2 regions of the Alcanivorax sp. IL2 genome follow, and region 2 is predicted to be linked to the other one. Evidence: predicted binding sites of a transcription regulator. Region 2 holds the regulator's gene; the other holds the start of a gene.
What was found. Region 2 encodes sigma-54, which starts transcription at its own class of promoters, with help from an activator protein. Its sites were predicted from a motif close to TGGCACNNNNNTTGCTNT; they were not measured.
Positions count from the first base shown of each region.

Region 1: glnK (P-II family nitrogen regulator) is a predicted target of sigma-54. The motif match lies at 3,623-3,640, and genes of this name have one in related genera.

Region 1 is NZ_CP179932.1:858,402-864,515, reverse strand. Features, by position in the region: gene ACMG4N_RS04035 (YheT family hydrolase) at 1-255, shown strand, start outside; gene ACMG4N_RS04030 (class I SAM-dependent rRNA methyltransferase) at 468-1,667, opposite strand; gene ACMG4N_RS04025 (ammonium transporter) at 1,851-3,110, opposite strand; gene glnK (P-II family nitrogen regulator) at 3,183-3,521, opposite strand; gene ACMG4N_RS04015 (accessory factor UbiK family protein) at 3,893-4,141, shown strand; gene ACMG4N_RS04010 (YifB family Mg chelatase-like AAA ATPase) at 4,346-5,836, shown strand.
Region 2 is NZ_CP179932.1:3,336,646-3,342,759, forward strand. Features, by position in the region: gene ACMG4N_RS15345 (KpsF/GutQ family sugar-phosphate isomerase) at 1-930, shown strand, start outside; gene ACMG4N_RS15350 (KdsC family phosphatase) at 931-1,434, shown strand; gene lptC (LPS export ABC transporter periplasmic protein LptC) at 1,431-1,988, shown strand; gene lptA (lipopolysaccharide transport periplasmic protein LptA) at 1,963-2,529, shown strand; gene lptB (LPS export ABC transporter ATP-binding protein) at 2,526-3,251, shown strand; gene ACMG4N_RS15370 (RNA polymerase factor sigma-54) at 3,514-4,980, shown strand; gene hpf (ribosome hibernation-promoting factor, HPF/YfiA family) at 5,020-5,322, shown strand; gene ptsN (PTS IIA-like nitrogen regulatory protein PtsN) at 5,339-5,812, shown strand; gene rapZ (RNase adapter RapZ) at 5,910-6,114, shown strand, end outside.

The DNA.
Region 1 (6,114 bases), 1.1 Mb from region 2:
CCGGTGTGTGTGATCGGCAATGTGCGCGAATATGAATCGTTGGTGCGCGAGTTGCCGCGAACCCTGCTGGTAGTTACCCGCAGGGGCAGTCACTGCGCCTATTTTGAAGGCTGGCGACCGCGAAGCTGGGCCAACCGGTTAATCGCGGATTTTTTGATGAATCTGGAGAAGAATCCCGGCCTGACATCGGTGATGTCGAGGAGTCAGGCCGGGGCCTCTTTTGGGCGTACACACCCGCGGCATTTCAAGACGTAGGGTGCACTGAGCCTAAGGCGAACTGCACCATCAAACGCCGGATCGGTGCAGTTCGCCCTAGGCTCAGTGCACCCTACGCAATCTGCGGCGGTCAGGGATTCAGAGTTACGGTTTGGTCATCTGGAAGGGTGACCCCGGGGCAAGCCGCCTGACGCCTTACCCGGGAGCCGGTCGCTTCCGCTCACGCAATCTGCGATGAATCTGTTTCCAGACTACAGGGAAAAGTTGATCCGACAGAACCAGCTTTTCAGGTAAGAGGTTTCGGCAATGGCCGGGTGCACCGGATGGTCCGGCCCCTGCCCTTGATAACCGATCACCTGCACACTGCGGTCAATGTGTCGGGCGCTGCTGTGGATCACGTCCAGCAAGCGGTCCGCCGGCATATGCATGGAGCAGGACGCAGAGATCAGGTACCCCCCCGGCTTGATCAGACGCAGGGCCAGTTCGTTGATGGCGTGATAACCGGCCAGGCCGTTCTTGAAATCCTTTTTGCGCTTCACGAACGCCGGCGGATCCAGCACCACCAGATCATACTTTTCGCCATCGGCAATCAGCTGTTTCATGGCGGCAAAGGCATCGCCCTGGATGCTGCCCACCTTGTCCGCGACCCCGTTCAGCTCCGCATTGCGGTGCACATAGTCGGTGGCGGTTTCCGAGGCATCCACGCAGGTGACCGATTCCGCTCCGGCCAGTGCTGCCTGCACCCCCCAACCACCGCAATAGGAAAACACATCCAGCACCCGCGCCCCTTTTGCCAGTGGCACCATGGCCTGGCGGGCACTGCGGTGATCGTAGAACCAGCCTGTTTTCTGCCCTTCCGCCAGCGGCGCCACAAAGCGGGCGCCGTTCTCGGTGAGTGACACCTCGTCGACCAGGTCGCCTTTCAGCGCCTTGGTATAGCGCTCCATACCCTCGATTTCCCGAGCCGCCGCTTCGTTCTTGGCAATGATATGGGTCGGGTTGAGCACCGCATCCAGAGCACTGACGATGGTGTCCAGGTGCGCTTCCATGGCCCCGGAGCCGGTCTGTACCACCAGCACATCAGCAAAACGGTCCACCACCAGGCCGGGAAGGCCGTCGGCTTCGCCGAAGATCAACCGGTAGCTGGGTTCATCGAACAGGGTCTCGCGCAGGGCCAGCGCCTGCTCGATGCGTTTCTTGAAGAAACTGCGCGACAGCTCCTGCTTTACGTCACGGCTGTAAAGACGAGCCGCAATCAGCGAGTGGGGGCTGAGCAGAGCCCGACCCAGCGGCTTGCCACGGCTGTCTTCCACCACGCAGGCAACACCAACGGGCAAGTCCCGCAGCGGCGTTTGACGGGTATCGATCTCGTTGGCGTAGACCCACAGGTGGCCGGCCTTGAGGCGGCGTTCTTCGTTCTTACGCAGGCGGATAACAGTGGTTTCGCTCATGGTGCTCACAGAGGGCTGGCGGGAAAGGCGGCATGATAGCACAGGGCAAAGGCGCTACTGATCCCCCAAAAGGAACGAGCCGACAGAAGCGAGTATCGAAAATTAAAATCTTCTCGCTTTTTTTAAAACAAAAAAAGGGCGCCCGAAGGCGCCCTGTCATTTCAAGGAAATCGTTGTGAAGGATTAACCTTTCACGAATTCCGGGTAGGCTTCCATGCCGCAGTCGGCGATGTCCATGCCTTCGTACTCGTCTTCTTCGGAAACCCGGATGCCCATGACGGCTTTCAGGATGCCCCAGACGATCAGGCTGGCTACGAATACCCATACGAAGATGGTGATCGCGCCGATGATCTGGCCGGAGAAGGAAGCATCACCGTTGGTAACCGGCACCAGCAGCAGACCCAGCAGACCAACCACACCGTGTACAGAGATGGCACCGACCGGATCGTCGATTTTCATCTTGTCCAGGGTCAGGATGCTGAACACTACCAGCACACCACCAGCGGCACCGAACAGAGTCGCCAACAGCGGGGTCGGAGTGGACGGCTCGGCAGTGATCGCCACCAGACCGGCAAGGGCACCGTTAAGCAGCATGGTCAGATCGGCCTTGCCGAACAGGATGCGGCCAACGATCAGGGCAGCAACAGCACCACCAGCGGCAGCAGCATTGGTGTTCAGGAACACCATGGCGACAGAGTGCGCGCTTGCAGCATCACCCAGCTTCAGTACAGAGCCGCCGTTGAAACCGAACCAGCCCATCCACAGGATGAAGGTACCCAGGGTAGCCAGCGGCAGGTTGGCACCGGGGATAGCGTGCACTTCACCGTTCGGACCGTACTTGCCTTTACGAGCACCCAGCAGCAACACACCAGCCAGAGCAGCAGCAGCACCAGCCATGTGAACGATGCCGGAACCAGCAAAGTCAGAGAAGCCCAGGTCGCCCAGGTTATACATGCCAAACACGTCGGCACCACCCCAGGTCCAGGAACCTTCCAGCGGGTAGATCACACCGGTCATGAATACCGCGAAGACCAGGAAGGCCCACAGCTTCATACGCTCGGCAACCGCACCGGAGACGATGGACATGGCGGTAGCCACGAACACCACCTGGAAGAAGAAGTCAGACGCACCAGAGTAGACGGAGTCACCATCGAATCCGTTCTCGGTAGATGCGCTCAGCACACCGGCCAGATCGAAGGCGTCGATACCGTCCAGGAAGATGCCGCCGCCGTACATGATGGCGTAACCACACACCAGGTACATGATGCAGCTAATGGCAAACAGCGCCACGTTTTTGGTGAGAATCTCGGTGGTGTTTTTCGCACGCACCAGGCCGGCTTCCAGCATGGCAAAGCCGGCAGCCATCCACATTACCAATGCGCCACACACCAGAAAATAAAAGGTGTCCATGGCGTACTGAAGTTCAAAAATTTGATTTTCCACAATGCAACCCTCCGAAAATGGAAGCGTGTTCTCTAAAACCCTGGCATGGGTCGATTTACAACACGGTAAAACTTAAATCGCGTCCTCGCCGGTCTCGCCGGTACGGATACGAATCGCTTGCTCCAGGGAGGTGACAAAGATCTTGCCGTCACCAATCTTGCCGGTATTGGCAGCTTTCGCGATGGCTTCAATCACCTGATCCAGGGAGGACTCGGCGATGGCCACCTCGATTTTTACCTTGGGCAGAAAATCCACCACGTACTCGGCACCCCGGTACAGCTCGGTGTGACCTTTCTGGCGTCCAAAGCCTTTCACCTCGGTAACGGTGATGCCTTGCACGCCGATCTCGGAGAGTGCTTCACGCACGTCATCCAATTTGAACGGCTTAATTACGGCAGTAACCAGTTTCATTTCATTCTCCTCAGCTTTCACCGCGTCCGGTGTCGTCCGTTTCACTTCGAGCCCCGTTATGGTTCCCGATCCACAGTTTGCTCGAACGCTCTGACCCAATAAGTGCACGACCCATGCCAGGTTTAGAAAATCATGCATTTTCAGTGGGTTATATCCCGATCCCGATTCAGGAAACGAGTTCGGCGCGCCATTATAGCGCACCACCTTGGGGCGGGTTCCAACTTGGTGCAGAGCTGCTGCCCTGCACCGCCGGTGCCGCGCCAGCGGACACCGTGCTACCATCCGTCCACCAATACAAGCACCGCCGCCACAGACCGCATTCCCGGCGGCCCGGGCCAGCCACTGCCCCTGGTCCCCGATGGAGATTCAAGATGCCTGATCAACCCTTTATCGACCGCCTGATGGCCGACATCAGCGGGCGCCTGCCCACCGATCTGGGCGGCCTGCGCAACGAAGTGGAGCGCAATGTGCGCAGCGTACTGGCGGAAGCCGTCAGCCGCCTGGATCTGATCACCCGGGAAGAGTTCGATATTCAGCAGCAGGTACTGATGCGCACCCGGGAAAAGCTGGAAGCGCTGGAGAAGCAGGTGGCGGAGATGGAGAAGACGACGGACGCCTGACGCCCGGTATTCTCCCGTAGGAGCTATGCTTGCCCCCCAGGGGATCTACGACATGCGAACCTGCTCGCGATTGCCGTTGTTCGCCATGCAAGCATAGCTCCTACGAAAGTCCGATTTCCTACATCTGCAGCCGCCAACCTCGCACACGTACCAACACCGCCTCCCCGTACACTGCCTCGCAACCCCTGAATTCTGCGAGGAAACGTGACGCACGCATTGCTCTACAGCCGGGCACCGCTGGGCATTCAGGCCCGGGAAGTGCGGGTGGAAACCCACCTGGCACCGGGCTTGCCCGCCTTCACCATCGTCGGCATGGGTGACACCGCGGTGCGGGAAAGCCGGGACCGGGTGCGCTCGGCACTGGTCAACAGCGGCTTCGAGTTCCCCCAGCGACGCATCACCGTCAGCCTGGCACCGGCGGATCTGCCCAAAGATGGCGGTCGGTTTGACCTGCCCATTGCCCTGGGCATCCTGCTCGCCAGTGGCCAGCTCGGAAAGCTGGACAGCAACCAATACGAATTTATCGGTGAGTTGGCATTAAATGGCGCCCTGAGCCCGGTGCCCGGCATGCTGCCCTGCGCCCTGGCCTGCCAGCCTACCGGCCGCACCCTGATCGTTCCCCGCGACAACGCGGATGAAGCCGCGCTGGCCGGAGCCACCACCGTGGCCGGTGACCAGCTCGCCCAGGTGGCAGCCCATTTGGTGGGCCAGTCTCCGCTACCGTTCCATGATCACCCGGCACCGCAAACCATCACCCATGAGGGCGGCTGCCTCTCCGAAATCCGCGGCCAGGCCGCCGCCAAACGGGTGCTGGAGATTGCCGCGGCCGGCGGCCATTCCCTGCTACTCAGCGGCCCGCCTGGCGCTGGCAAAAGCATGCTGGCTTCACGCCTGCCCGGGCTGGTTCCGCCGCTGCATCCGAAACAGGCGCTGGAAGTGGCAGCCATTCATTCCCTGAAACAGCCGCGCCCGGCCCACCAGTTCCACCAACGCCCCTATCGGGCGCCCCACCATACCGCCTCAGCCACCGCCCTGGTTGGCGGCGGTAGCCACCCGCGCCCGGGAGAGATTTCCCTGGCGCATAACGGCATCCTGTTTCTCGATGAATTACCGGAGTTCGACCGGCGAGTACTGGAGGTATTACGCGAACCGCTGGAGACCGGCGAGGTGAGCATCGCCCGGGCCGCCCAGCAGCTGACCTTCCCGGCCCGCTTTCAGTTGATCGCGGCCATGAACCCTTGCCCCTGCGGTTACCTGGGCGACCCGGAGAAGGGCTGCGGCTATCGGTGCGACAAGGCCAAGCGCTACCAGAGCAAACTGTCCGGCCCGTTGCTGGACCGCATCGATCTGCATCTGGACGTGCCCGCAGTAGAGGCGCAGGAACTGCTCGGTGATCGTCAGGGAGAAACCAGCGACACCGTCCGCGCTCGGGTCCGCGAGGCCTGGCAACAGCAATGGCAGCGCCAGCGACGCCTGAATCGGGAACTGGGCAGCGACGACTTGGAGCCACTGTTACGCCCCCACCGGGACTGGCTGGCCAGCGTCATGACCCGCATGGGACTGTCCGCCCGTGCCCTGCATCGCAGTGCCCGGGTGGCACGCACCATTGCCGATCTGGCCGGTGCTGACACCGTCGACCGCGACCACCTGCGCGAAGCCCTGAGCTATCGGCAAACGGTAGCTGACACCCGCTAACCCTGCTCAGATTTCCTGCGGTCTCTTCACGGCTAATCAGCCGGCGATCAATATCGCCACCAGCACAGCCAGTAGTGACAATGGCACGATAATGAGTGCGCTCTTGAGGAGTTTCTCCACATAGAGGTGTCTAGTGTAATAATCCAGCATGATGTATTTCCCCACAACCCGTTGAAATGGCAACCGCGCCACTACCCCCGTAGAAAGGCGCTTTTCTTTTTATCGTCACTCAGCCCCCAGCCCACAGTCAGACAGCGCTCGACCTGCGGCTGAGCACC
Region 2 (6,114 bases):
GACATTGAAGCCAGAGCCGTGGATGCCCTGAAAGACAGCCTGGATGACAGCTTCTCCGCCGCCTGCGACCTGATGCTTGGCGCCCGTGGCCGGGTAATTGTTACTGGCATGGGCAAAAGTGGCCATGTGGGCAGCAAACTGGCCGCCACCCTGGCCAGCACCGGCACCCCGGCTTTCTTTGTTCACCCGGGTGAGGCCTCCCACGGCGACCTGGGCATGATCACCACCGATGATGTGGTGCTCGCCCTGTCCAATTCCGGAGAAACCGCCGAAGTGCTGGCCATTCTGCCGGTGATAAAGCGCAAGGGCACCGCCCTGATCGGCATGACCGGTCGCCCGCAATCCGCACTGGCACAACTCTCTGATGTGCACCTGACCGTGGCAGTCAGTGAAGAAGCCTGCCCGCACAATCTGGCACCCACCTCGTCCACCACAGCGGCCCTCGCCATGGGCGACGCCCTGGCCATCGCCCTGCTGGAAGCACGCGGCTTCACCCCTGAAGACTTCGCCATGAGCCACCCTGGTGGCAGCCTGGGCCGACGCCTGCTGCTCAAGGTGGACGACATCATGCATGCTGGCGAGCGCCTGCCGGTGGTTGCCTCGGGCACTCCGCTCAGCGAAGCCCTGCTGGAAATGACCCGCAAAGGCCTGGGCATGACCGCCATCACCCGGGACGATGGCACCCTGGCCGGCATCTTTACGGATGGCGATCTGCGCCGCATGCTGGATCGGGATATCGACATTCGCCAGGCCACCATTGATGAAGTCATGGTGGCTCAGCCGATCACCATCGAACCCGGCCACCTGGCCGCCGAGGCCCTGCAGATCATGGAAACCCGCAAAATCAACGGCCTGATGGTCTGTGACAAGGACCACAAGCCTCTTGGTGCCTTCAACATGCAGGATCTGCTGCGCGCGGGGGTGGTGTAAATGCCTCTGCAGCTCTCATCCATTGATGCCCAGAACCTGCGCCTGATGGCCTTCGACGTGGACGGAGTGATGACCGACGGGCGCATCTACTTCAGCCCGGAAGGCGAAGCCATCAAGGTATTTAACACCCTGGACGGCCACGGTCTGAAAAAACTGGCCGCCAGCGGCGTCACCCTGGCCATCATCACCGGTCGCAATACACCCATGGTAGCCAAGCGTGCCGCCGACCTGGGCATCGCCCATGTGATACAGGGTCGTGAAGACAAGGGCGTCGCCCTGGCGGATCTGGCAGAACAGCTGGGTATCGCCGCCAGCGAGACCGGCTATGCCGGCGATGACGAACCGGACGTAAGCGCCCTGGACTGGGCCCAGATCAGTTTTGCCCCGGCCAATGCCCATGACTGTGCCAAGACAGCCGCCGATCACATTACCGAACGGCGCGGCGGCGAAGGCGCGGTTCGCGAAATCTGCGACGCTATCCTGGCGCAACGGAGCCCGGCATGAAGCGCCAGGGCCTGCTCAGTGCCACCGGCATTCTGATGCTGGGGCTGGTCATGCTGATGACCCTGCACGAGTGGGATGACACCCTGCCCGGCCAGGAGGATGCCATCCTCACTGCGCCTGCCATTGTCGCCAAGGACATTACTGCACGCGCCTTTAGTGAAGAGGACGGCCGTCTCCAGTACTATCTCACCGCCGAGACGCTGACCCAATACGACCACAACCCACTCACGGAAATGCAGCAACCCGAGCTGGAAATGGCCAACGACAAAGGCAGCTGGACCATTGTCAGCGAACAGGGCGTGGTGCAAGAAAATGGCGACCTGATTGTCTTCTCCGGCGACGTGACAGCCCGCAACCAGCAACAGAAAATCACCCTGGACACCCAGGAACTGCGCTTTCTCAGCGAGACCAACATCGCCAGCTCTCCCGGGGATGTTGACATAGAATTTGAATCCGGCAGGACCCGCGCGGGTGCGCTGGAGGCCGATCTCGACAAGGGCATACTGACCCTTGAAAAAGGAGTAAAGAGTGAGTTTGACGCGCCGGCTTCTTAGAACCTGCACCATCGCCCTGGCTGTGACCCTGCCGGTGAGCGCAGTGGCCGCCCCAGCACAAATGCCGGTGTCCGTCACCGCCGACTCCGGACGTTTCGAACAGGACGCCGGCAGCGGGCTGTATCGCGGCAATGTGGAACTGATACAGGGCAAGCGGAAACTGTTTGCCGATGAGATGCGCCTGTTTACCCGTAATGGCGAACTGATCCGCGTGGAAGCGTCCGGCACCCCGGTGCGCATGGAAGAAGGTGAGGACCTGCAGGCCCACGCCAATAACCTGGTCTACGACATTCGCCAACGCACCCTGGTACTCACCGGCGATGCTTACATTGAACACCTGGGCAACACCTTTGAAGGCGCCAAGGTGGAATACAGCCTGGATTCCAAGCGGGTAGACGCCAGCAGCGAAGGCGACAAACGGGTACGACTGGTGATCCCTGCCGAGAACCAGACGCCCAAGGAAGACACCCCTGCGGACAACAATGCAAACGACGAGGCGCCCGTAGCGCCCTCCTCAGAGGCGGAGCCAAACACCCCATGAGCCATTTACGTGCCCACCACCTGGCAAAAAGCTACAAGGGTCGCCGGGTCATCGAAGATGTCTCCCTGGACGTGGAAGCCGGCCAGATCGTCGGCCTGCTCGGTCCCAATGGCGCCGGCAAGACCACCTGCTTCTACATGATTGTCGGACTGGTGGAAGCGGACGCCGGTCGGATCGACATCAACGAGGCGGATATCACCCATCTGCCCATGCATGGCCGCGCCCAGCGTGGCATCGGCTACTTGCCCCAGGAAGCCAGCATCTTCCGCCGCCTGACCGTGGAAGAGAACATCATGGCGATCCTGGAAACCCGCAAGGAGCTGAGCAAGGCGGAGCGTCACGAACGCATGGAAAGCCTGCTCAAGGAATTCCATATCACCCACATCCGTGATTCCCTGGGTATGAGCCTGTCCGGCGGTGAGCGGCGCCGGGCAGAAATCGCCCGCGGCCTGGCCACCGACCCGGATTTCATCCTGCTGGATGAACCCTTCGCCGGCGTGGACCCGATTTCCGTGAACGACATCAAGGGCATCATCCGCCATCTGAAAGAGCGCGGCATCGGCGTACTGATCACCGACCACAACGTGCGCGAAACCCTGGATATCTGCGACACCGCCTACATCGTCAGCGCCGGCCATATCATCGCCTCCGGCGATGCGGACACCATTCTTGGCAACCAGCAGGTGCGGGATGTGTATCTGGGGGCCGATTTCAGGCTGTAAAAGGCAGTAAATAGTTAATAGTGAACAGTTAACAGCTCGCGGCCGGGGCATGCACTATTTTTGAGCAAGCCGCCGCGCCCATAGCTTGTTCGCGACGGAAAGGCTTGAAACACAGAAAACCTGCCCCGCGCGCTGTTAACTATTAACTGTTCACTGTTAACTACCTTCCTCCTAGCACACAACCACCATTGGCACAAATATTGCTTGCCTTATGCATAGGCTGTTATTCTCAGGTTTTGGGGATGACACCAGTCTGAGCAGTATGAAGCCAAGCCTACAACTACAAATCGGCCAGCAGCTGACCATGACTCCGCAGCTGCAGCAGGCTATACGCCTCCTGCAGCTCTCCACGCTGGACCTGCGTCAAGAGATTCAGCAGGCCGTGGAAAGTAATCCGTTGCTGGAGCTGGCCGATGATTTCGGTGACGAATCCCTGCCTGACGCTGACGAGGAACGTCAGGACGACCAGGAGCTGGATACCGAGCGTGACGATGCCCTGGAAGAGTTCGTGGATGACGAACCCGGCATCGAAACGGAATGGGACGATGTTTATTCCGGCCAGACCAGCAGCGCCTCCAGCGCCCTCCCCGACGATGCCGACGACTGGCAGCAGCGCCATAGTGTGGCCGGCAATCTACAGGACCACCTGCTCTGGCAACTGAATCTGACCCCCATGAGCGATGTGGACCGCATTATCGCCATGACCATCATCGAATCCCTGGACGATCGCGGCTACCTGACCGTCACCGTGGACGACATCGTGGCGATGATGAACGCCCAGGATGACCTGCTCACCGAAGGTGACGAGCTGGAAGCCGATGAAGTCCTGGCTGTGCAGCACCGCCTGCAACAATTCGACCCGGTGGGAGTTGCCAGTCTGGATCTGGCCGACTGCCTGCGGGTGCAGCTGCGCCAACTGCCCACGGACACGCCCTTTCTGGACTATGCCCTGGCCCTGCTCGGGCATCTCGAGCTACTGGAAAAGCACGACTACGCCGCCCTGCGCCGGGTACTGCAGATCAGCGAAGAAAACCTGCTGGACGCCCTCTCGCTGCTACGCACCCTGGACCCGGCTCCCGGCGAACAGATTGGGGAAAGCCAGGTGGATTACGCGGTGCCGGACGTGATCGTACGCCAGCACCAGGGGCGCTGGCAGGTCAGCCTGAACGAGGAGGTGCTGCCCAAGGTCAATTTGCAGCAGCAGTACGCCTCCATGGCCCGCAAGGCCGGTGGCGAGGATGGCCAGTACCTGCGCAACTGCGTGCAAGAAGCCAAGTGGTTCATCAAGAGCCTGCAAAGCCGCCACGACACCCTGCTGAAGGTGGCAACCCGCATCGTTGACGTTCAGCAGGACTTCTTCGACTATGGGGAAGAGGCCATGAAACCCCTGGTTCTGGCCGACATTGCCGACGCCGTCGAGATGCACGAATCGACCATCAGTCGGGTCACCAACCAGAAATACATGATGACACCCCGCGGCGTCTTTGAGTTGAAGTATTTCTTCTCCAGCCACGTGGGAACAGACGGCGGCGGTGAGTGTTCCTCCACCGCTATTCGTGCCATTATTAAGAAGCTGGTCGCTGCCGAGAATCCCCGCAAACCGCTCAGCGACAACAAGCTTGCAAGCTTGCTGAATGAGCAGGGAATCAATGTAGCGCGCCGGACAGTCGCCAAGTACCGTGAGGCGATGAGAATACCGTCATCCAGCGCCCGCAAGCGTTTGGTGTAGGCGCCGGGACGGCCCAACGAGCAGGTAAAGGAGCCAGCCATGCAAATTAATATCAGCGGTCATCACCTGGAAATTACCGATGCTTTGCGAGCCTACGTAGGAGACAAATTCTCCCGTCTTGAACGGCATTTCGACCAGATTACCAGTGTCCAGGTGATCCTTTCCCCGGAACCCAAGACCCACAAGGCGGAATCCACTATCCATATTTCCGGGGCCGACGTCTTCGCCACCGCTGAAGCAGTCGACATGTACGCTGCCATCGACAAGCTGACGGACAAGCTCGACCGCCAGATCCTCAAACACAAGGAAAAGGCCGTCAGCCACAAGCACGGCGGCCACTGAACCCAAAGCGACAATTATGCGAGTTCGCGAACTACTCACCGAAGCACGCACCCATAGCGAGGTGCAGGCCAGCAGCAAGAAACAGCTGCTGGACCAGGTTGCGCAGCTGGCCGCGGCCGGCTGCGACAGCCTCAACGAACAGGAGGTCTTCGACGCCCTGGTAGCCCGGGAAAAGCTGGGCTCCACGGGCATCGGTGAAGGCATCGCCATTCCTCACTGTCGTCTTGGTCACTGCCAGCAACCCATCGGGCTGCTGCTGAAACTCTCTACCCCCATCGATTTTGACGCCGTTGACGGTCGCCCGGTAGATCTGGTTTTTGTACTGCTGGTTCCCCAGGAAAACCCGGAACAGCACCTGAAAACCCTCAGCCACCTGGCGTCCCTGTTCAACGACGACGATTACCGTGCCGAGCTGCGATTGAGCAAGAACGACCACCACCTTTATCACACCGCCGTGGAATCCGAAGCGGAGCTGCGACTGGCATCATGAAGGAACGCAACACGCTTTCAGGCATCACCCGGGACATCCCCTCGTCTATCCATTTTGCGTGCCAACGTGCTGCAAATAGCGTGCAAGCGGTGCAACCATGAAACTCACCATCATCAGCGGCCGATCCGGCTCGGGGAAAACCACCGCCCTGCAAGCCATGGAAGACCAGAACTACTACTGCGTCGACAACCTGCCGGTGGGCATGCTCCCGACACTTGCGGAACAGCTTGACCAGGGCGAGCTCCCCATAGAGCGAGCGGCAGTAGGCATTGATGCGCGCAACCTGCCCACCCAGTTACTGG